One region of the Bacillus sp. FSL K6-6540 genome, then DNA from elsewhere that is predicted to be linked to it. Evidence: riboswitches for the same ligand, from Rfam matches in the RefSeq annotation. Region 1 holds a riboswitch; each other region holds the start of a gene.
What was found. Region 1 has a riboswitch for cyclic di-AMP ahead of MHH82_RS02215 (hypothetical protein). Riboswitches for the same ligand answer to the same signal wherever they lie in the genome.
Positions count from the first base shown of each region.

Region 2: linked by a shared signal. The riboswitch ahead of ehuB (ectoine/hydroxyectoine ABC transporter substrate-binding protein EhuB) and the one ahead of MHH82_RS02215 (hypothetical protein) in region 1 are both predicted to bind cyclic di-AMP.
Region 3: linked by a shared signal. The riboswitch ahead of kimA (potassium transporter KimA) and the one ahead of MHH82_RS02215 (hypothetical protein) in region 1 are both predicted to bind cyclic di-AMP.
Region 4: linked by a shared signal. The riboswitch ahead of MHH82_RS00490 (C40 family peptidase) and the one ahead of MHH82_RS02215 (hypothetical protein) in region 1 are both predicted to bind cyclic di-AMP.

Region 1 is NZ_JBBOXH010000001.1:514,079-519,702, reverse strand. Features, by position in the region: gene kdpA (potassium-transporting ATPase subunit KdpA) at 1-1,318, opposite strand, end outside; gene MHH82_RS41600 (potassium-transporting ATPase subunit F) at 1,349-1,417, opposite strand; gene MHH82_RS02215 (hypothetical protein) at 1,576-1,986, opposite strand; cyclic di-AMP (ydaO/yuaA leader) riboswitch at 2,116-2,284, opposite strand; cyclic di-AMP (ydaO/yuaA leader) riboswitch at 2,825-2,997, shown strand; gene MHH82_RS02210 (hypothetical protein) at 3,134-3,598, shown strand; gene MHH82_RS02205 (proline dehydrogenase family protein) at 3,748-4,668, opposite strand; gene pruA (L-glutamate gamma-semialdehyde dehydrogenase) at 4,865-5,624, shown strand, end outside.
Region 2 is NZ_JBBOXH010000001.1:6,418,981-6,424,604, forward strand. Features, by position in the region: gene ectA (diaminobutyrate acetyltransferase) at 1-410, opposite strand, end outside; gene ehuA (ectoine/hydroxyectoine ABC transporter ATP-binding protein EhuA) at 435-1,286, opposite strand; gene ehuD (ectoine/hydroxyectoine ABC transporter permease subunit EhuD) at 1,299-1,961, opposite strand; gene ehuC (ectoine/hydroxyectoine ABC transporter permease subunit EhuC) at 1,965-2,618, opposite strand; gene ehuB (ectoine/hydroxyectoine ABC transporter substrate-binding protein EhuB) at 2,620-3,474, opposite strand; cyclic di-AMP (ydaO/yuaA leader) riboswitch at 3,829-3,975, opposite strand; gene MHH82_RS28960 (SDR family NAD(P)-dependent oxidoreductase) at 4,344-5,087, opposite strand; gene MHH82_RS28965 (flavin reductase family protein) at 5,270-5,624, opposite strand, start outside.
Region 3 is NZ_JBBOXH010000002.1:1,339,924-1,345,547, forward strand. Features, by position in the region: gene MHH82_RS39200 (cellulose biosynthesis cyclic di-GMP-binding regulatory protein BcsB) at 1-1,772, shown strand, start outside; cyclic di-AMP (ydaO/yuaA leader) riboswitch at 1,908-2,051, shown strand; gene kimA (potassium transporter KimA) at 2,244-4,067, shown strand; gene mutT (8-oxo-dGTP diphosphatase MutT) at 4,126-4,575, shown strand; gene MHH82_RS39215 (pyruvate oxidase) at 4,642-5,624, shown strand, end outside.
Region 4 is NZ_JBBOXH010000001.1:100,490-106,113, reverse strand. Features, by position in the region: gene MHH82_RS00505 (YwhD family protein) at 1-62, opposite strand, end outside; gene MHH82_RS00500 (M1 family metallopeptidase) at 210-2,201, shown strand; gene MHH82_RS00495 (hypothetical protein) at 2,213-3,040, shown strand; cyclic di-AMP (ydaO/yuaA leader) riboswitch at 3,387-3,522, shown strand; gene MHH82_RS00490 (C40 family peptidase) at 3,527-4,000, shown strand; gene MHH82_RS00485 (GNAT family N-acetyltransferase) at 4,506-5,006, shown strand; gene MHH82_RS00480 (c-type cytochrome) at 5,168-5,524, shown strand.

The sequences.
Region 1 (5,624 bases):
CATCCGTCATGAGCGCGAGCGCCGTCGGAGCAAGGATGATCAATGGGTGTACCAGAATGACAATCGCGATCAGCTTCATCTCCCGGGCCTCGATTTTTCTGCCGAGAAATTCGGGGGTACGGCCAACCATAAGACCGGCCAGGAACACCGCCAGGATCGCGTACATGAGCATATTCATCAGCCCGACGCCTTTTCCGCCAAAAACGGAATTCAGCATCATCAGGGACAGCGGCGTAATCCCGCCGAGCGGCGTGAGCGTATCATGCATGTTATTGACCGACCCGGTCGTAGCCGCGGTTGTCACCGTCGTAAACAGGGAGGATTGGGCGATCCCGAACCGGACCTCTTTGCCCTCCATGCTGCCTTGCGAGGCGTCGATGCCCAGCTGGTTTAATGCCGGGTTGCCGTTGGTTTCCGCAGCATAGTTCAAGGACAGGAAGCCGATAAACAAGGTCATCATTACCGAGAATATGATCCATCCCTGCTTGCGGCTCTTCGCGAACAAACCAAATGTGTAAGGAAGCGCCGCCCCAAGACTCCACATGGACAGAATCTCGATCACATTGGTCAGCGGGGACGGGTTCTCGAACGGATGCGCCGAGTTGGCCCCCATAAAACCGCCCCCATTGGTGCCCAGATGCTTGATCGATTCGAGCGCAGCCACCGGGCCCACCGCTATTTGCTGCTCGCTTCCTTCCAGCGTCGTGACGCTGAGCGTAGGCTTCAGGGTCTGCGGCACCTGCAGCGCCACCAGTACCATCGCAATGATGAAAGCAGCCGGAATGAATACACGGGTATGCGCCTTAACGAAGTCCTCAAAAAAGTTGCCGACGGTCGTGCCCTTGCTGGTCACCGCCCGGATAAAAGCAATCGCCACGCACAGCCCGGTCGCTGCGGACGTAAACATCATCATCGTAATGACGGCCATCTGGGCCAGATAAGACAATCCCGACTCGCCGCTGTAATGCTGAAGATTCGTATTGGTCATAAAGCTGATAATCGTATTGAACGACAAGGTTGGTTCCATATGGCCGATACCGCTCGGGTTCAACGGCAGCACTTTCTGCAGCCGCAGAATCAAGTAGCCCGCCGCAACCAGCACGATATTCGTTAACACAAAGCTGACGGCATATCCTTTCCATGTCATCCCCTTGCGTTCTTTTAAGCCGATCAGAGCAAAGATCCGTTTCTCCGCCCAGGAGAACCATCTGTCCGTTCCATTGCTTTCATAACGAAACACCTGATATAGATAAGTTCCCAGCGGCTTGACCAGCAGCACCAGAACGAGTATAACGATGGCAATTTGTAAAATGCCCATGACGAATGCCTTCCTCCTTCAGCCGTTTCCCTAGAATTTTTCAGGGTGAATCAGCGCATAAATCAAATAGAGAAAAATAAAAATCGTGAATATCAACATGATCATCACGGCTGATCAGCCTCCGGTTCCGAAACCACGCGCCCGCACCAGGACATAAACAGCATGAGCAGTCCGTAGGTTCCTCCCAAAATGAGCACCATAACTAAATCCTGCATGAATGTAACCTCCCCTAACTCTTGTGGCGTCAGTCCAAACGCTTAGCTCATTACGGATGCCATCAGAAAGGACACCTGATGATGATTCGTATGAAGCACCACATCGGCACCCAGCCCTTTGTATATCAAGCGCGGATTGCCGGAATGGGTGATCACGTAAATCGACTCCGAGGTCCATGTCCGGCAGATCCGTAAATAGCGGCAGCACAGATTCAAGCTGCTTTCGAACAGAAACACCTTGCTGACGGGAAACTCGGGAATGATCCAGGTCTGCTCGTCTCTTGTATCAATCAAAATGATGGGTCTGCAGCCCAGTTCTCGCAGCCTCTGCTGCTCAGCCCGGTTGTTGGCTATGGCCGCAAACGGAACACGTTTGTGAATCAGCTGGCGGACGAATTCCTCCCCGGCCTTGTTCGGCGCGGATACCAGGATGAATTCCTGTGGTTTCTCCATCTTCGTTTCTCCTCCTAAGGTCAGAAAGAGAAGGCAACAACAAAGAAGCCTGCGGAAAGAGAAGAACTCTTCCCGCAGGCTTCTTACAGGCCACGGTGAAATACACCGTGGCCCAAGTCCACGACAATCGTTGCCTCTCTCGATACGCTTACGAGGTTAGCTGACGGATTCGGGCGTGAGAGTCGCCCTACCCATAGACCGTTATCTTGTCTACAGGATTCACCCCAGAGAGATCAGGTTCATCTCCCGACTGGTTCCCCCGTTCCTTTTCCATTCAAGGACTCAGCGAAAATTAAAAACGAGTAGCATGTTATTCTATTAGCCATTGACTTGTCATCCAGACTGGGCATAACAGCACAGCAACAGGAGGTTCACGCGGTGAGAGTCGCCTCTACCTTCAAATCTCAGCAAGGCCCATGGTGCCTTCGCCATCGATCCATAAAGAGCTTAGGGGCAGCTCTCACACTGCCTTTAAATCTATATGGAACGACTGTCCGTATGCCTTGGTCGTTGGTGACCGTCAATTCATAGTTCGTATCATACGTCCGGCCCTGCAGGATGTAAATGTGAGCAAAAACACATCTGGCGTTATGTCGAACAGGAACCAAGCTGTATTTCGTCTCTATCTTCCGAATACTGCTCTATACTATGTATTTCTCTTGTTTCCTCTTATTTATCGCAATCCAACGAGATACTGAGATTTTGCCACGATAATAGATGACACGACCGATTGTACGCGTTTTCTTTTACCGTTTTCATCACATTTCGGAATCTATTCGTCCCATACGGTCATTTACTTTTCGTTTCCTCCGGCGTATGATTCATCCATCTATTCGAAACACGTTATACGCCGAGCTCCCGACAGACCGGGAGACGGGGGAACCAAAGTCACCAGTCTTCGATTGGTGAATGGGGTGAATCCGCTGCGCCTAGGATCGAAGGGCCCAGTGGTAGGGTGCTCTCAGTCCGAATCCGTCAGCTAACCTCGTAGGCGCGTTGTTGAGAGAGAATACCATCCAAGCTTTGGCATAGCGGCCGCCGGAATTGGGGCTCTAACCATAAATAGGCCTGGAGAGCGGGGTTTCTCTGCTCACCAGGCCTATTTGCCGTGCATATAACATTCTTATAAAGGAGCGTAGATCATATCATGACGAAACTCATCGAGGCAGCGCTTACACCCGTCATCGAAACCGCAGTGCCTGCATTAGGTGGAGAGACTATCCGCCATATGGAGATATTTCGTTTCGACCGGGGCTCGGCCGAACGCTTTATCCCATGGAGCGATCATGGCTGGAACTGCGGCTTGTTCAAAGTCAGCTGCAAAGACGCGGCAGGATATGTCGAATATGCCCTGCCAAGCACGAGAGAATTTTCGGACCTGGTCCGCTGGGCATCCGTCTTCTCAAGGCTGAGAGGCATGTCCGTGACTGAGGCCATTCGCTATGCCCGAAAGCAGCAGCAGTGGGGACCCGCACGGATGCAACTTGCTGTATCAGCCCTCGCCGATCTGGAGATCAACCTGCATCGGCACATCACCCGAGAGCGGTTAGGCGGACTGCCGCTGGAGCACTCCTTCCTTATGAATTGCTCGGAGGGGTATTATCATTTCTAGGGGCAGCAGCTACAGAGAGCTACTGTCCCCGTTTCCTTTGGATTGGGCACTTCTAAGCAGCCTGATGTTTTTTGAAACCATGAAGAACCCCGTCAAAAAGCCACTTATTTCATCAGGCATTTTGACGGGGTTCTGCAATCGGATCCCGCTCACTTGAACATATTTTTGAGCACCATCATCAGGTTGGCCGGCTTCTCTGCCAGCCTCCGGGTGAAATACGGGTACCACATCGTTCCATAGGGCATATAACACCGGATACGGTAGCCGTCCTGCGCAAGCGCTGCTTGATCGTTCATCCGCAGTCCATACAGCATCTGAAATTCATAGTCCTGTTTGTCTATGCGGCTCTGCTCGGCAAATACCTTCACCCAGTCGATGATGTTGTCGTCATGCGAGGCAATCGCGACGTAGGCTCCTTGGTCAAAATGCATTTTGACCAATTTCTTGTAGTTGTCAATGACCTCCCGCTTCTGCTGAAAGGCGATGGTTCCCGGCTCTTTGTACGCGCCCTTTACTAGCCGTAAATTAACGCCGGCCCTTAACAGATTCTTCACGTCCTCCTCCGTACGGAACAAGTAGGCCTGCATCACGGTCCCCACATTGGTCAGCCCCTCCTTATGAAGGCGGAGCGTCATATCGATGGTTGCCTGGGTATACGGCGAATCCTCCATGTCCAGGCGAACGAAGTTGCGGTGCTCTTTAGCCTTTCTTACCACCGACCTGATGTTTTCGTAAGCCTTCTCGGGGTCCAGGGCCATGCCCATCTGCGTCGGTTTCAAGGATACGTTCGATTGCACTTCGCGCCTCCCAATCCCTTCCACCAGCTTCAAATATTCCTCTCGGTACCCGGCCGCTTCATCCAGCGTCGTAATGCCCTCCCCCAAATGATCCAGCGTAACGAGAATGCCTTTCGCGTTCAGCCTCTCGATTTCGTCCAGCGCCTCATCCAAGGTATCGCCGGCAATGAATCGGCCAGCCAATTTCCGGCCGTACTTGATCGACAGCCATTTCACGAGTTTATTGCCGGACACCGTCAGGATCACTTTACGGTAAAGCTCGGTTCCGTCCATGCGCGCGCCCCCTTTGCAAGGTAACCAAAATGACTCTATCTAACTCATATGCAAAAATCATGACGGCATGCAGGGAGACATACATATTTAAATAGAGGTTTTCACCAGGAGATCCTAACCATGCCACCATGACGATCCGCAGCTGGACCATTGGCCTGAAGCTTCGATTCATATCATGTTAAGGAGGGGCCTCCCCATGCGAGCACCTTTTCGGAACGAACCATTTATGGACTTCAACAACGAGTGGAACAACAAGTTATACGATGCGGCGTTATCCGGGGTCGAAGCCGAGCTTGGCCAATCGTACCCCTTGGTTATCGGCGGTGCCAAAATCCATACGGAACGTACCGCTAAGTCGGTCAATCCGTCGCGCAAACGCCAAGTCATCGGCGTCGTGTCCCAAGCGGATACTAAGCTTGCCGAGCAAGCCATTCAGACGGCGGCGCGTACCTTTGAGACGTGGAAGCACACCGAGGCGAACGAGCGGGCACGCTACCTGTTCAAGGCCGCGGCAATCATGCGGCGGCGCAAGCTCGAGTTCTCCGCGCTGATGACCCTCGAAGCCGGCAAGACGCGTGCCGAAGCGGACGCGGATACGGCCGAAGCGATCGATTTCATGGAGTTCTATGCACGCGAAATGCAGCGCCTGAGCGCGCCCCAGCCGCTGACGGTCCACGAGGAGGAAGAGAATCATCTCGATTACATCCCGCTTGGCGTCGGCATCGTCATTCCGCCTTGGAACTTCCCGCTCGCGATTATGGCCGGTATGACCACGGCGGCCATCGTCTCCGGCAACACCGTTGTGCTGAAACCGGCGAGCACCACCCCGGTCATAGCCGCCAAATTCGTGCAGCTTCTGGAAGAAGTCAGCCTGCCTCCGGGTGTCGTTAACTTCCTGCCTGGTCCGGGTCAGGAAGTGGGCGACTATTTGGTGGATCACCCTTTGACCAGGTTTG
Region 2 (5,624 bases), 5.9 Mb from region 1:
GGAATGGATTTCTCCTCGGCATAACCGAGAAACAGTCGGCGTGATGCCATATTGCTGGGCGATACCGTCGTTTCGATGAAACGGACGCCATGACAGGCCTTCTGGTTCATGAGGCCGGTAAGCATCGCCTTCGCGATCCCCTGCCTCCGGTGCGAGCTTGCAACCGCCACCTGCCATACAAAGAGCGTCTCCGGATTGCGCGGAGAACGGAAAGCGGAGATAAAACCGACGATGTCTCCTTCATGCTCCGCGATCATGCAGGTATCGTTGAAGTAATCCCCTAACAGCATGTAGCAATAAGGCGAGTTCAGATCAAGCGATCCGGTATCGCGTATGAGCGCCCATACCCGGGTTCCGTCCCGCGCCTCCGGTCTTCGGTAAACCACTTCGGTTCCGGTATCCACAGCCATCTACATAAACACCTCTTTCCAGCACTAATTTCCGTTCGAGCGGAACCGCTGCAGAAAGCTCTGCAGCCGCTCGCTCTTCGGATGATCGAATATTTCCTCGGGTGTTCCTTGCTCAACGATCTTGCCGTCGGCTCCGAAGATGACCCGGTCCGCGATTTCCTTCGCAAAATCCATCTCGTGCGTAATCAGCATCATGGCCATTTCGCCTTCTTCGGCGATTTCCCGGATCACCTCCAGCACCTCGCCGACCAGCTCAGGATCCAGCGCCGAGGTTACCTCGTCAAACACCATCACCTTCGGCCGCATGACCAGCGCTCTGGCGATGGCGACGCGCTGCTTCTGGCCTCCCGACAGATTGGACGGGTGCATCTTCAGCTTATCGGCCAAACCGACCTTGCCCAGCATCGAGACGGCCCGCTCCTCCGCTTCCTCCTTGGACAACCCCAGCACCTTGCGCGGGGCTTCCGTCACGTTGCGAAGCACATTCATGTGCGGGAACAGATTGAAGTGCTGGAAGACCATGCCGACGTTGCACCGCATCCGATGCAGATGCTTCTCGTTTGCCCGGACCAGCCTGCCCTTCTCCTCCATATGCCAGAGCAGCTCGCCATCGACCTCGATGGTCCCCTCGGTCGGCTCCTCCAGCGTCATCAGCATCCGGCCCATCGTCGTTTTGCCAGATCCGCTCGGTCCGATCACGGCCACCTTTTCTCCCGGCTTCATCTCCAGATCGATGCCCTTCAGCACCTGCAGGTCGCCATACGACTTGGTCACGCCCGCATATTTCACGATCGGCTGTGAGCCCGTAACGGGATTTCTTTCCCGCCCCGGCTTCTTCGCCTCTTCAGCCTGCTCATCGATTACAACGGCATTCAATAGACTCCCTCCTTATTTTCCACGCTGCAGATTCAAACGCTTCTCCAGCCTTTGCACCAGCAACGACGCGATATAACTGATGATCAGGAACAGAATCCCGACCAGCGTGTACGGTTCGAAAGCGCGAAATGATTGCGACACGATATTTTTGGCCGTCAGCATCATCTCGACCAGCGTAATGGCGCATAGAATCGGCGTTTCCTTAAACATGACAATCAAATAATTGCCCAGCACCGGGATGATCGGCGGCACCGCTTGCGGCAGTATAATGCTCCGCCAGGTCTGGGATTTCGTGTAGTTCAGTGCGGTTGCGGCTTCCCACTGTCCTTTCGGCACCCCTTCAATCCCCGAACGGTACACCTCCGACAGATACGTGCTGTAATGCAGCCCCAGGCCGATGACCCCCGCATAGAAGGCCGGAATCGAAATGCCCGTCAGCAGCGGCAAGCTGTAATACAGGAAGAACACCTGTACCAGCAAAGGGGTATTGCGAATAAATTCTATGATTCCTTTGGTAATGAGCGACAAGGGCTTAAATTTGCTCCGCGCGGCAAAGGCAAGCAGCAGTCCGATAATCAATGCCACCACAAAAGCACAGAGCGTGACCCATACCGTCATTTTTAATGCGCTCAGAAGCTGCGGCAGTATTTCAAACACATATTTCCAATCCCACATCCGCTACAGCCTCCCCGCGGTCAGTTTGCGCTCCAGCAGACGAACCGCCATCGAGACGAGCGTGGCGATGACAAAATACATGAAGAGCAGCAGCACCAGAATCTCGGTCGTCCAGGAGATGTAATTGTTGCGGAGCACCATCGCCTGATACGTCAAATCCGCCATCGTGATGAAATAAACGAGCGAAGTGGATTTGATGAGTTCCACAAGTTGATTCCCGAACGGGGGAAGCATTCGCAGGGACGCTTGGGGTAGTATAACGTTCCACAGCCTCTGCCAAGGCTTCATATTAAGCGCCACGGCAGCCTCCCACTGTCCTTTCGGAACGGCCAGCACCGCGCTGCGAACAATCTCGGAGCCGTATGCGCCGAAGTTAAGTCCGATCGCGAGAATCGCCGCCAGCATTTTCGGAAGCTCGATGCCGATGAACGGAAGGGCAAAATACAACCAGAAGAGCTGCACCAGCAAGGAGGTTCCCCGAAAGATTTCGACGTACACGGCCGTCGCCGTGCGGACGATCCAGAGCTTCGACAGCCGGCACAATCCGGCTGCAAAGGACATCGCGATAGCCAGGATGGCTGAAAAGAACGCGACGATAATCGTGATCTCTGCTCCTTTGAGCAGCGTCGGAAGAAAATCGATCCAAGAATTCGGCATACTATTCCCCGCAGAGCGCAGCCGCTGTCATCTCACCCGGGAGCTCTTCTTCCGTGAACCCGAACTCTTGCAAAATTTCCAGCAGCTCGCCCGACTCCTTCATCTTTTCAAGCTCGGCATTATAAGCCTCCTGGAACTCGGTATCCGCTTGGCGGAAAGCCGTAGCCCCGTAACCGCGAACGCTTTCGCCGTCGATGACCGGCTGCTCGAAATCAGCCACGCGTTCGATGCTGTCGTCGCTGGCTGAATCCAGCATCGCCTGCAGGGACGGCCCCGTCATGGTAATCGCCTGCACCCGATCGGCCTGGAGGGCGCTAATCGCCGAAGCCTGGTCAGGGACCTGTACGATCCGGTCCGCAGGAATGCCCGACTTCTCCATGTAGCCGATTTCGACCGCACCGGTCATGACGGCCACCTTGGCCTGCTCATTCTTGGCAATGTCCTCATAGCTTCCAAGTTCCATCGGATTCCCTTGCTTTACCGCAAGGGCTTCCCCGATGCTGTACTCCGGGTTCGCGAACAGGACGGCAGAGCATCGGTCCGGATTAATGAACATGCCTGCCGTGATCAGATCAAACCGATCGGCCTGCAATCCGGCGACCAGCGAACCGAATTCCGTTAGCTCCCCTCTCATCTCCTTGATGCCAAGACGCTCCAGAATAACGCGGGCAATCTCAACCGCTTCGCCCGTGAGCTCCCCATTGGCTTCTTTGTAGGCATACGGCTTCTCGTTCGCAAACCCTACGGTGATATATCCCTGCTCAATGGCTCGATCCAGCGTACTTCCTTTGTCGCCGCAAGCCGCGAGCAATACCACCATCATCACGGACAACACCAGCACAACCACTTTCTTCAAAACCTTCCACAACCTTTCGTAATAGCTTTTCACTTTCTTAAAAAAACGGCATGACGAAATTATCCGTGTTAGCACATGTGTTAACTTGGATATATAGACGTTCAGATACCCGTGCATGGGACGAGGCTTCAGGGAAGATGATTCATCCGCTTCCTTGCACGCTTTGACCCAATGCCGTCTGATCGATTCAATTCGTTCCACATTTGCAGACGTTACCCCTCCTCTGTAATTGAATGCAAAAAGACCACCAAACAGGGGATCTAGACATAGCTCCGCCAGCAGGGGGTCAAAAAATAGAGAAAAGGCCCCTATAGAGAATAAAGGGCCTTTTGTATGAACATCCATTATGTATGCAAGACCCATCCACTGCTGACGAGGTTAGCTGACGGACTCGGGTAAGATGGTACCCTACACTCGTGAATTCCAAGTGACTCGCCCCTGGTGAAACTGGTTCCCCCGCTTTCCGGAATATGTATGCCGGAAACTAAGCGTGTGTTCATGATAAAGGGAAGCTCAGGAAAAGTCAAACCCCTTTAACCGCTTTTTCTGGAAATTCAGAAGTAAAAACACCGTTTTTGCAACGAGGATATCGAGCCTTTTGAACACCTTATTTAAGGCTGTCCATACACCGGATTGGTCATGGAATCCATGCTCCATTTTCCGCTATATAGCAGGCATTTGACGGGTCTTGCGGAAATCGTTCATGCCATATATGTTTTATGCCATGAATGAGCCCCGGATCAGGAAGTCTGCCCGTATGAAATACGGGACCGAAAAAAAATTTTTGAAACACTCCATAATAAGTCTGATAACAACGCCTGGAATGACTTGAAAAAAAGCCCCGATGCTTAGCATCAGGGCTTTTCTCATCATACCGCGGTATAGCCGCCATCCACCAGCAGGCTCGTGCCCGTAATGAAGGAGGCATCTTCACTGGCGAGGAACAACACGGCTTTGGCCACTTCTTCCGGCTGTCCCAAACGGCCCATCGGATGAAGGCCGACCAGGTGCTGCGTGATCGCTTCCGTTCTTCCCTTGATCAGCGGCGTATCGATATATCCCGGACACACGGCATTGATTCGGATTCCTTTGGAGGCATAGTCTGCGCTGAGCGACTGGGTTAACAGCTTGACGCCTCCCTTGGCCGAAGCATAGGCGGTTACCCCTGCTTTTCCGACATGGCTATGGATCGAGCCGCAGTTTACGATTGCCCCTCCGGTTCCTTGGGACAGCATTTGCTGAATAACATATTTATCGCACAGGAAGACCCCTGTCAGATTAATATCAATCGTTCTCTGCCAGTTATCCATCGTTAACTGATCGGCAGGAGCATCATGGGCAATGCCTGCGTTGGCAAACAATACATCGACACGGCCAAAATGCTGCACCGTCTGATTCACCATATTCGTGACTTCCTGCTCTTGGGTTACATCCGTTTTGACGAACAGCGCTTCAAAGCCGGCTCCTCTCAATTCGTCGGAAACCGCTTGGCCCTGGTCGGAATAATCCGCGATAACGACCTTGGCTCCCTCTTTTGCAAAAAGTCTGACTGCCGCTTCGCCAATCCCGCTGGCGCCCCCCGTCACGATGACAACCTTGGAATCAAATTTCATGCGTTGATCACTCCTATGTTGTAAATTCATCAACCGGCTATCCATTCATGTAGAATAGGCAAATACCGACCATGATATTCCAATACCCCGTTTCCTAATGAATGACCAGCAACCTATCGAAGAAAAAGAATGTTCGCTAAAAATAGTCGCAAAGCAATAACCCTATTCAAGCTCAAGCCCTGTCAGACCGGACGCTCAATCGTAAACATCTCTCCCAGGGTCGAATAGATATTTCCTGCCATGCGGCTCACAGGTTTCAACTTCGATGCGTCAATCCGGCCATGCTCGTAGAGCTCCTCGGACACGTGAAATCGGACGACGCGGGCAATCAATAGATCAGCGGCAGGCAGCTGATCCGCGCCATCCAACGTGACGACCTGCTCCAGCACGCATTCCATGCGGATCTTGGATTCCAGAACGCCGGGAACCTTTACAACGTCACTAACGACCGGGGTTAAACGGGTTCGGTCAAGCTCACTTTCGTCCGGAGGCAGATTCGCCGCCGTTTCGTTCACGGCTGCAACGGTATCTTCATCC
Region 3 (5,624 bases), on a different contig from region 1:
AAACAGTGAAGCTGAATCTGAATAAAAGCCAGTCTGCGCAAGGCTATCACAACGTATCGTTGAAATTCTACGGCGTAATGAAAGAGGGCGTGTGCGTCAGACAGGATACATCAGGCAACTGGATCAAAATTTATCCGGACAGCCGGCTGACACTTGCTGACAGCAGTGAAGCGAAGGGAACGTCGCTGGACCATTATCCGTATCCTTTCGCCCAATCTGGAAATACAGCGGAAGAAACAGCCATCGTCATTCCGGATCACCCAAGTTCAGCAGAAATAGAAGCTGCTGTTAAAACAGAAGGCTATTTGAAAACGGTGGACAGCAGTGTCAGTATTGCGTATGTCACGGAATCTGAACTGAAAAAAATCGATAAGCCGACGATTGTTATCGGCGTGGACAAGCATTGGAACGGCAAAGTGAAAAAACTGTTGAAACAAGCTGGGCTACAGGCAAAAGGAGAAAACCTTCTGCTTGCGGAGCGGGTGCTGAAAGCAGAGGGCAAACAGCAGCCGGTTCTGTTTGCGCAAGCGGCGTCCGAGGACGCGCTCACTAAAAAAATCAGCGTGATGACAGATCAGACATATACAGGCCAGCTCAGCGGCGATACACTTTCAATCAGCAAGCTTCGGCAGACTGAAAAAAAGGAAAGCGATAAGCTGACCCTTGAGAATTTTGGAGCGGGCGATATCACAATTGGAGCTGACAAAACATCTTCAGCACATTATTTTTATCCGGCTTCGGCTGTTTTAGATGAAAACCAATTGGCGAAGCTGTCGCTTAAACTGAAAAAGTCTGAAACGATTCAAGCCTCAACGGCTGAAAACGAGTCAGCCTCTCAGGCCGCAGAACTGAAAGTGATGATCAACGACCAGCCGCACTCGGTCCGGCTTGATGAATTAGGAAAAGAAGATAAAAACGGATTCTATCATGTCACAGTGAAAGTGGACCCTAAGCTGCTGCAAAAAAACCGCTACATTGATATTCAGTTCGTCACGACCGGTTTAAAGGAAAACAACCCTTGCAACACCACTGATGAAGAAAAGTGGGTTTTTATCGATAAAAACAGTACATTATCATACGCCATCAAAGGCATGTCTCCGTCAGCGGATTTTCAAGAGTGGCCGCTGCCTTACGCCGGAAACCAGGATCAAACAACGTTAATCGTGCTTCCTGACACCGTAAGCCAATCGAAGCTAGAGGAGCTTTCTCTCGTGACGGAATCCTTTGGCAGCGAAGCACAGCATTCATATACGGTAAAGAAATCATCTGACGTTACAGCAAATGATGCGAAAGGACGAAACCTCATTTTCATAGGAGGGATCAATCAATTTTCTCTTCTGAAGGAGAAATCATCAGATCTGCTTGTGCCGCAGGAAAAGAACGGATCGTTTGATGTATCTGGTTTCGAGATGCTGAATGAGACGACAAAACAAGTGGTATTTACCCAAGCATCGGTTTGGGATTCACGCTATACAATGGCTGTCTTTGCACCGTTAAAAGGAGATGGCGCGGCTGTCACAAAAGAGATCATCAGTTATCTGAACAGCAACGATGAGTCGGCAACCGTCCTTAATGAAACAAACAGCCAGCAGGTGTTTACAAACCACCAGCAGCTCAAATCGGAAACAAACAGTTCCGATGCAGAACAACTAACACAGGATCATAGCCAGAAATGGATGTATATTGGTGTGCTGGCACTCATTATGGTGATTGCGGCAGTGTTCATTTGGATTGCCGTAAGACGCAGAAAAAGAAAGACAGATACAGAATAAAACAGAGGCGATTTTAGCCTCTGTTTTTTTATTTTTGGTAAGTAAATTCCATTTGTGGAACCTGTCATTTTATTTTTTTCTCTCAGCCAATAAGCCTCTTTACAACGTGCGGGAACGGGAGTATGATCTCTTTTAGAAAACAAATCGCTTAATCTGAAATCAGAGCGGGGGACCCAATAGAACGGCTTTTTGCCGTTGGGGTGAATCCTTTTTAGGTAGGGCTAACTCTCATATGCCCGAATCCGTCAGCTAACCTCGTAAGCGTTCGTGAGAGGAGATGAATGAAACCTGTGTTCGATGTTATGGCACAGGGGCATCCGTTTGCCTCTGTGTTTTTTGTTGTTCATTTTTGAATGCAAATCGCATACAGAGACATCATAGCAGAAAGGACTATCAACAACATGTGAGAGCAAGACACTGATGTTTTATTGTTTTAATTGAAAAATGAGAAATTAAAAGGGGAAGACATCGATGTATCATTCAATCAAACGTTTTTTGATTGGGAAACCACTAAAATCCCAAGCAGCTGGAGAGCAAAAACTGACGAAATTAAAAGCCTTGGCTATGCTTTCCTCAGATGCGCTGTCATCTGTCGCATATGGGACAGAACAAATTCTAATCATTTTGGCAACAATCAGTGCTGCCGCATTTTGGTACTCCATTCCGATTGCGGTTGGCGTTCTCATATTACTGCTCGCACTGATTCTTTCATACAGGCAAATTATTTACGCTTATCCGCAGGGCGGCGGGGCGTATGTCGTTTCTAAAGAAAATCTCGGTGAAAAACCGGGATTGATTGCGGGCGGTTCATTGCTTGTTGATTATATTTTAACAGTAGCGGTAAGTATTTCCGCAGGCACGGACGCCATCACGTCAGCCTTTCCTGCATTGCATGATTATCATGTGCCGATCGCTATTTTTCTCGTGTTAGTGATTATGATTTTGAACCTGCGCGGTCTTTCGGAATCGGCATCCATTCTTGCCTACCCGGTTTATCTGTTTGTGGTGGCGCTTTTGGTTCTCATTGCAGTCGGGTTGTTTAAACTCATGACAGGACAAATAGACCAGCCAGCCCATCATACACCGCTGGGCACACCTGTAGCCGGCATTACGCTGTTTTTGCTGCTTAAGGCTTTTTCCTCCGGATGCTCAGCGTTGACCGGGGTTGAGGCCATTTCTAATGCGATTCCTGCATTCAAAAACCCGCCTGCGCGAAACGCGGCAAGAACGCTTGCGATGATGGGGATTTTGCTGGCAATCTTGTTTTCCGGCATCACGGTGCTCGCGTACGGGTATGGTACGGCGCCGAAGCCTGATGAAACAGTGGTTTCACAAATTGCATCCGAAACCTTCGGGCGGAATGTGTTCTACTATGTCATCCAAGGTGTCACATCGCTTATTTTGGTTCTTGCGGCAAATACGGGATTTTCAGCCTTCCCGCAGCTTGCCTTCAACCTGGCGAGAGACCAGTATATGCCGCGAATGTTTACAGTCAGGGGCGACCGCTTAGGCTTCTCAAATGGGATTATCTTTTTAGGCTTTGCCTCCATTGTTCTCATTATCTTATTCGGAGGACAGACGGAGCACTTAATCCCGTTATATGCTGTGGGCGTATTTATTCCATTTACGCTTTCACAAACCGGCATGTGCATGAAATGGATCAGGCAAAAACCAAAAGGCTGGATCGGAAAAATGCTGATCAACTCCTGCGGCGCACTGATATCGTTTATGGTTCTATCCATCCTGTTTGTGACGAAGTTTAATGTTGTATGGCCTGTGTTAATCTTTATGCCTATAGTGGTTTTGCTGTTTTTTGCGATTAAAAATCACTATACAGCGGTTGGTGAACAGCTTCGCATCGTAGACAAAGAGCCGGAAGAAATCAAAGGCACCGTTGTGATTGTGCCTGTGGCCGGTGTCACCACCGTCGTGCAAAAATCGATTCACTATGCGAAATCACTGTCCGATCAAGTGATCGCCGTTCACGTGTCATTTGACAGAGAACAGGAAAAGAAATTCGAAAAACGCTGGGAAGAGCTTAATAACGGCGTGCGTCTCGTTACGCTTCACTCCTCGTACAGAAGCCTTGTCCATCCGTTTGATAAGTTTTTGGAAACAGTTGAGGCAAAAGCGAAGAAGGAGCAGTTTTCCGTTATGGTGCTGTTTCCGCAATTTATAACGAAAAAACGCTGGCACACCATCCTTCACAACCAATCGGCCTTCCTCCTCAGAGTCCGGCTGTTCTGGAAAAAGGACATAATGGTTGCCACACTGCCGTATCATTTTAAAAAGTAAAGCTCTAGGACCAAGGGAATCACCTTGGTCCTTTTTTGCGAGAAAAGGAGGTATGGCGGTGTATACACAAGGTGCTTTTGTGATCGTATTGAACGAAAGTCAGCAAATTCTGCTGGTGAAACGAAAAGATGTCCCTCTATGGGATTTGCCGGGCGGCAGGGTTGATCCCGGGGAATCGGCTGAGGAAGCGGCAGTGCGGGAGGTATTGGAAGAAACGGGATACAATGCAGCGCTTTCTGCGAAAATAGGTGTTTACCAAAGGCCAAAGTTTCAAGATGAACAGCATCTGTTTTTCGGAAGCATAACAGGCGGACAAGCAGTGGCTGACGGCACAGAGACAGCGGGATTAAAGTGGGTTTCCCCGGGGCGTTTGCCGCTTTTTATGGTGCCGAATCGAAAAAGGCAGATCAATGATTTCAAGAACGGCGCTCAAGATGTAAATGTCACCGTCAAGGATAGAGGGTTGCTCGCGGCGATCGACCTGTTGAAAAGAAGACTGGGCAAGTGATTCAGGTCTCCGGGTTTTAAAGCCTTTCTCCTGTGGTATTGAAAAAAGGAAAAAGGAGGATACGTTATGGCACATAAAACTGCAGGACAAGTAATGACAGAGCTGCTTGAGCAATGGGGAGTTGATCATGTATACGGCATCCCCGGAGACAGTATAAATGAGTTTATTGAAGAATTAAGACACGAAAGAAATCAACTGAAGTTCATTCAAACCCGCCACGAAGAGGTAGCGGCACTGGCAGCCGCAGCTGAAGCAAAACTCACCGGCAAGATCGGAGTCTGTCTGTCAATCGCAGGGCCGGGAGCGGTGCACTTATTAAATGGTTTATATGATGCAAAAGCGGACGGCGCCCCTGTGCTGGCGATTGCAGGACAGGTTTCTTCTGGCGAAGTCGGACGGGACTATTTCCAGGAGATTAAGCTGGAGCAAATGTTTGAGGACGTGGCTGTGTTCAACAGAGAGGTACATAGCGCAGAATCACTTCCGGATCTCTTAAATCAGGCGATCAGGACCGCCTACAGCAAAAAAGGCGTTGCGGTATTGAGCGTGTCAGATGATTTGTTTGCGGAGAAAATCAAACGGGAGCCCGTGTATACTTCACCGGTGTATATTGAAGGGAACCTTGAACCGAAAAAAGAACAGCTCGTCACCTGCGCCCAATATATTAATAACGCTAAGAAACCGATTATCCTGGCAGGGCAGGGAATGAAAAAGGCGAAACGGGAGCTCTTAGAATTTGCGGACAAAGCCGCCGCTCCGATCGTTGTTACACTCCCGGCAAAAGGTGTCGTTCCCGATAAGCACCCGCATTTTCTCGGCAACCTCGGGCAGATCGGAACAAAGCCGGCTTACGAGGCAATGGAGGAATGTGATTTATTAATCATGCTCGGAACATCATTCCCGTACCGTGATTATTTGCCTGATGACACGCCGGCAATCCAGCTCGATTCAGACCCGGCAAAAATCGGAAAACGGTATCCGGTGACAGCGGGCCTTGTCTGCGATTCGGCTCTCGGTCTGCGCGAATTGACAGAGTATATTGAACGCAA
Region 4 (5,624 bases), 410 kb from region 1:
CTATTGATAATATTCAACGCAATGGGTTTCTTCGCACCCTGCTTCTGATCTTCGTTCTCCACTGCTGCCGACCTCCTATATCAGAGCCGATTCTCACGTATCAGCCGCTAAATTGATAACCATGTCCCAATAATTTTATTTTAACTAATAATCCCCCAAAAGCAAACATATACATGCACTAGATGCTTGTCAACGGGAGGTTGTTCGATATGGTCCCACCACGTGCCAAAGTCTTTCTATCATCCCTGCTTGCCCTTGGTTTGCTTGCAGGATCGATGCCGATATTTCTGAATCCAGGGTCCTCAGCGTCTGTCCTTGCCCCAAATGCGGGCAAGCCCTCTGCCTCTGCCGTGGAGAAGGCCCCGCTCTCACCGCCTAAGGTGCAGCCTGATACTCCCGCTCCGGCCTTAAGCGACCGGCTGGTGGAATATCACATGGATGTTCGGTACGAGCCTGAGGAGAACAAACTTAAGGGCAAGCAGACACTCACTTGGACTCACCCAGGCAAAAAAAGCGTAAATGAGCTGTACTTTCATCTGTATCCCAATGCCTTTGCTTCCGATGAAACGACCTTTATGAAGGAATCGGGCGGCAGGCTTCGTTCCGACCCCATGCCGGACGACGGGTACGGCTCCATGACCATTACCAATGTGAAAACCACGGAAGGACTGGCCCTGACCCATCGCCTTCAATTCGTCCAACCCGATGACGGGAACATCAAGGATCACAGCCTTGTCAAACTTAGATTGCCCAAACCCATCAAGGGCGGGGAGAGCATCACCATTCACATGGAATTTGAAGTCGAGCTTCCCAAAATATTCGCGCGCATGGGCACCACCGAGAATTTTATTATGGCTGGCCAATGGTTTCCTAAAGTATCGGTCTATGAACCGGCCGGACTTCGCGGAAGAGCCGAGGAAGGATGGAATCTTCATCAATACCACGGCAACTCCGAGTTCTATTCCAACTTCGGCATTTACAGCGTTCGCATCCGGGTGCCCGAGAATTACATTGTCGCCGCGACCGGATTCCCGACCAAGCCCGCCCAAAAGTCGAACGGGGAAAAAATTTATCAATTCTATGCCGATGATGTGCACGATTTTGCCTGGTCGGCCTCGCCCAATTTTGTCACGGCCGAGGAAGCCTTCTCGGCACCGGGCGTGCCGGGCGTCCGCATCAAGCTGTATCTCGATCCGGCCCATAAAGACCTGAAGGACCGTTACTTTGATGCCGCCAAGTCGGCACTGGCTTCGTTCGGTAAATGGTACGGAACCTATCCTTATTCCACGTTGTCCATCGTCGTCCCGCCGGAGTCGGGCAACGGTGCAGGCGGTATGGAATACCCGACGCTGGTCACGGCCTTCGGGGCCAAGAACGATTCGCCGGGTTATGAGCTCGAACGGACCGTCATTCACGAGATCGCCCACCAATATTTTTACGGAATGATCGCAAGCAACGAATTTGAGGAAGCGTGGCTGGACGAGGCCTTTGCAACCTATGCAGAAGAAAGAGTGATGGAGAAGGAATACGGCATTACCTCCAACACCGCTGCTCAAGGAGCATCGATTACCTCCCCTGCCCCGCTGAAGATGGAGTCCTGGAAATACAGCTCACACGAGAACTACGCGCTGAATGTTTACACGAGAGGCAAGCTGGTGCTGCAAGGCATTGAACGGCAGGTCGGTCCACAGATGATGGGGAAAATCATGCATACCTATGCCCAGAAATATCGGTTCAAGCACCCAACCACGTCTGATTTTCAGAAAGTCGTCGAGCAAGTAAGCAAAACATCCTGGCAATCGTATTTTGACCAATATGTATATGGAAGCCAAATGGCCGACGTCGCCATCGATGTGATCAAAACCAAAAATAAAGGCACGTCAGACCATCCGCGGTATGAATCCACGGTCAAGATTACGAGCAAGGACGGAGATATAACCGATGTGCCTATCGTGTTCGCCTTTGAAGACGGCAAAACGGTGGAGCGAACCTGGAGCGGCAAGGACGGAAAAGTTACGTACACCCTGGAGTACAGCACCCCGCTCGCCTGGGCCATGGTTGATCCGAAATACTCCATCGTTCTGGAGAATAGACACATCAATAACTATATGAAGGCAGGAATGGATCCGAAGGTGGTCACACGCTGGAATCTCAGTATTACCAAGCTTGTGGAGACGTTGTTCGGCAGCCTGTCATGGTGAGGGGGGAGCACATGAAAAGTTATGCAGGCCAAGGGTGGATCAGTGTTAAAGACCAATTATACGTCTCCATTCTGCTGTTCTTGTACCGCATGCTGTGGGGATATTGCCTGTACCGGCTTGTAAAATCGGCAGTCGTCCCCCTACTGATGCGGTATCCGGATTCTGCCCCTAACGAGCTTAGTCGCCTGTTATTCTTCTACGAGGGCGAGATGAGTCTATCGTTAAGCGGCACGGTCCATACCTATGGTTGGCTTCTGGCCGCTCTGCTCCTGATCCGGATGGTATGTACCCCGCTCATTCGGGCAGGCATCTTCTATAACCTCCACCAGGAGGCTAAGGGCGAGCGCGGATTATTCTTCTTCACCGGCATGCAGAAGCTATGGAAGCCCGTTACGGTATTTTATCTGATCGAACTTGTTCTTACCTTTGTGCCCGGATACTGGATTCTGCCCAAAATCCTTCCGATCCTGCTGAACGGGATCCATGAGCCGGTTATGCTGCTTCATGCGCTGCCTCATGCAGCCGGCTGGTTTCTGTACGCCTATCTGATTCGCCTGTTATTGCTCTATATGCAATTCGGCCGTACGGACAATTCCGGCATGATCAGCTCCGTTCTTGCGCTCTTCCGCCGACTGGGCACGGCTGTGCTGTTATCCCTTACCGTTGGCGGATCGGCCTGCGTCATTCTTTTGCTCCTGAGCTCGGCATCGCTCTTCTGGGCGGGATTGATCGGCTTGATTATTCAGCAAGCCTCTTATTTTCTAAATGGACTCTTCCAAATTTGGGTAATTTCCGCCCAATATCATTTGTGGCGGGATTCTTCTTCGCAGCATGCCTAATCGTTACATTTCGTTACCATCATATGATAAACAAGCTCGTAAATATGCTGTAATCGGAAGCGACACATTTCTCTCTCGGACTTGATTTTACAAAGAATAGAAGCTCATTTTTCCTCAATATTACATTTTCCGATGGCCAAGTTACAAAAAAACCTGATCCCGCATGACGGGGACAGGTTTTTTTGTATAAAAATGAGCTTTCCTCATTTGCCAAATTGTTAATACTCTGCTAAAATAACGAATATGTTAGTAACAACTTTGTCATCTTTACTGTAACTTTTTGCTGGAACTATGTAATTTCGTTAAGCATGTTGGAACGTCAGACGTCTATGAATGGGTTCATCAACATTTTAAGGAGCCGAATTCCCATGATTGGGAAGCGGGGGATCCGTTTTGGGTGAATTGATCTCGCAAGAGAGGGATCATAGGGGACCTTCAACCGAACCCTTAAGCTAACCTCGCAGGCAATGGAAGGAGCTTTTTGTTTTGAAAAAGAAGTTAACGGCCATTTCTCTAGGCCTGGCCCTCGCACTCACATTAGGGACCGGAAGCGCTTTCGCCGATTCCAAATTAAATACTGCAATCAAACCAGCCATTGGTGTCTCTTATAAAACAGGTGGAACCACAACGAATGGTTTTGACTGCTCCGGATTCACCAGCTATATCTACAAGAAACTTGGTCTTAGCCTGCCGCGCACGTCTGGAGCTCAATACAAAGTCGGTACGGCCGTAGCCAAGAGCAAGCTGAAAGCTGGCGATCTCGTGTTCTTCAACACATCCGGCAGAGGTGTATCTCATGTGGGTATTTATGTTGGGGGCGGCAAATTCGCTCATTCCTCATCCTCGCGCGGTGTCATCATCAGTCCGCTGAGCCAGAGCTATTACGCCAATCGATACGTAGGTGCTAAGCGAGTCATGAGTCAGTCTACGTACAAGTCTGTAGCTGTGAACTACAATTAATTACTGGAACTTCATTGATTTATCCTTTACAAGAAGCCCTGGGTGTATGAGATTGTGCCGATCTCATCCAGCGGCTTTTTCTTTTGTCTGCTCTGTGTATACCTTTATAACGTTTGGGACAACGAAAAAGTTCCCACTTTTCGAGAAAAAAAGAAAATTATTATGCGAATTCACTTCGCCCCCTCATGTCGTTGCATCTTCTACCCTTTATATACCCTCCTCTCCCTTCATTAAACACCCTAATGGAAAAATATTGATTTTATTTTCTGAGGACTACTACGAGCAGCGGTACGTAGGTGCCGAGCGCATCATGAGCAATGATCAGTATGAAAAGTCGACCGGAGAATCCTCCTAAGCTTCGATGTCTTATCCTCGTCCTGCCCATACATATCCGTTTGCCCGTCAAAGGAGACCTACTTCTCTTGGACGGGCTTTTTGATGCGGCTAGAATGTTTGAGAAATGGGGTATAATTTAATTTGTAATTATGACAGGGGGACTTTGCCAATGGATGCAGCACCGATTTCATTTCATACGGTGGTCATGCGTGAAGAGCACGCGAAAGAAATATGCGCCTGGACCTATCCTCCTCCCTATAACATTTACGGTTTTCTTCCCTGGGAGCAGATGAAGGGGCTTGAGATCGAGTTTGGGGATCCCGACATCCGCCGGGAGCAGTACATTTCGATTTTGGATGAACGGAAGACGCTATGGGGATTTGCCCAACTGTTTCCGATGCATGAGGTTACGCGAATCGGGCTGGGCATGCGGCCTGATTGGTGCGGGCGGGGAATGGGTAAACGGTTTATGCAGACGATTGTCCGGGAAGCGAGGCGGAGGCGGCCTGCCGATGAGATCGACCTGGAGGTAATGACCTGGAATGAACGTGCGATCCGCGCGTACGAAAAGGCGGGCTTTCATATCACCGATACGTATGAGCGCCTTACGCCGACGGGAAACGCCCTTTTCCACTGCATGGTGTATGAGCCTCCGGCAAATGAGGAATAGTAATCTTTGTCTATATGAAAAGGCACAATTTTGTGTACTTTTTATGAAGGTGCGCGGTATAGTTGCTTTTTTTGTCACAACTGGCTATGCTGTCTATGGATGTTGGTTTATAATGGAGACAAGTGCAAAAGTGCAGTATACATAGAAGGGACGATATGACGATGCAAAAATGGATCATGAGCGGATTGTTCTTCGTCGCATGTGCGTTGGCTATTGCGCTGATGTTTACGCTCCCAGGCAAGGAACAGGTAGCTCAGGAAGAGAAGCCGACTATGCCGGAAGTGACTCTGGATGCTGCCACAGCGGAAGCCACACTGAAAGCAAGCTGCATCAGCTGTCATGGTGACCAACTTCAAGGCGGCGCTGGACCGGCTTTGAATCAAGTAGGTGGACACATGGATGCGGACGCGATCTTCAACGTTGTAACCAAAGGCCGTAAGGGTATGCCTTCCTTTAAGGATCAACTTAAGCCTGAAGAAATCGCAAACATCGCGCTGTACCTTGCTGAGAAAAAATAAATCAGCTTATACGCAAAACACGCTTGAACCTGGAGAACCTCCCGGCGCAAGCGTGTTTTTACATATTGGGGAGCTATGAGCCGGTTGGATCCGACTCCCG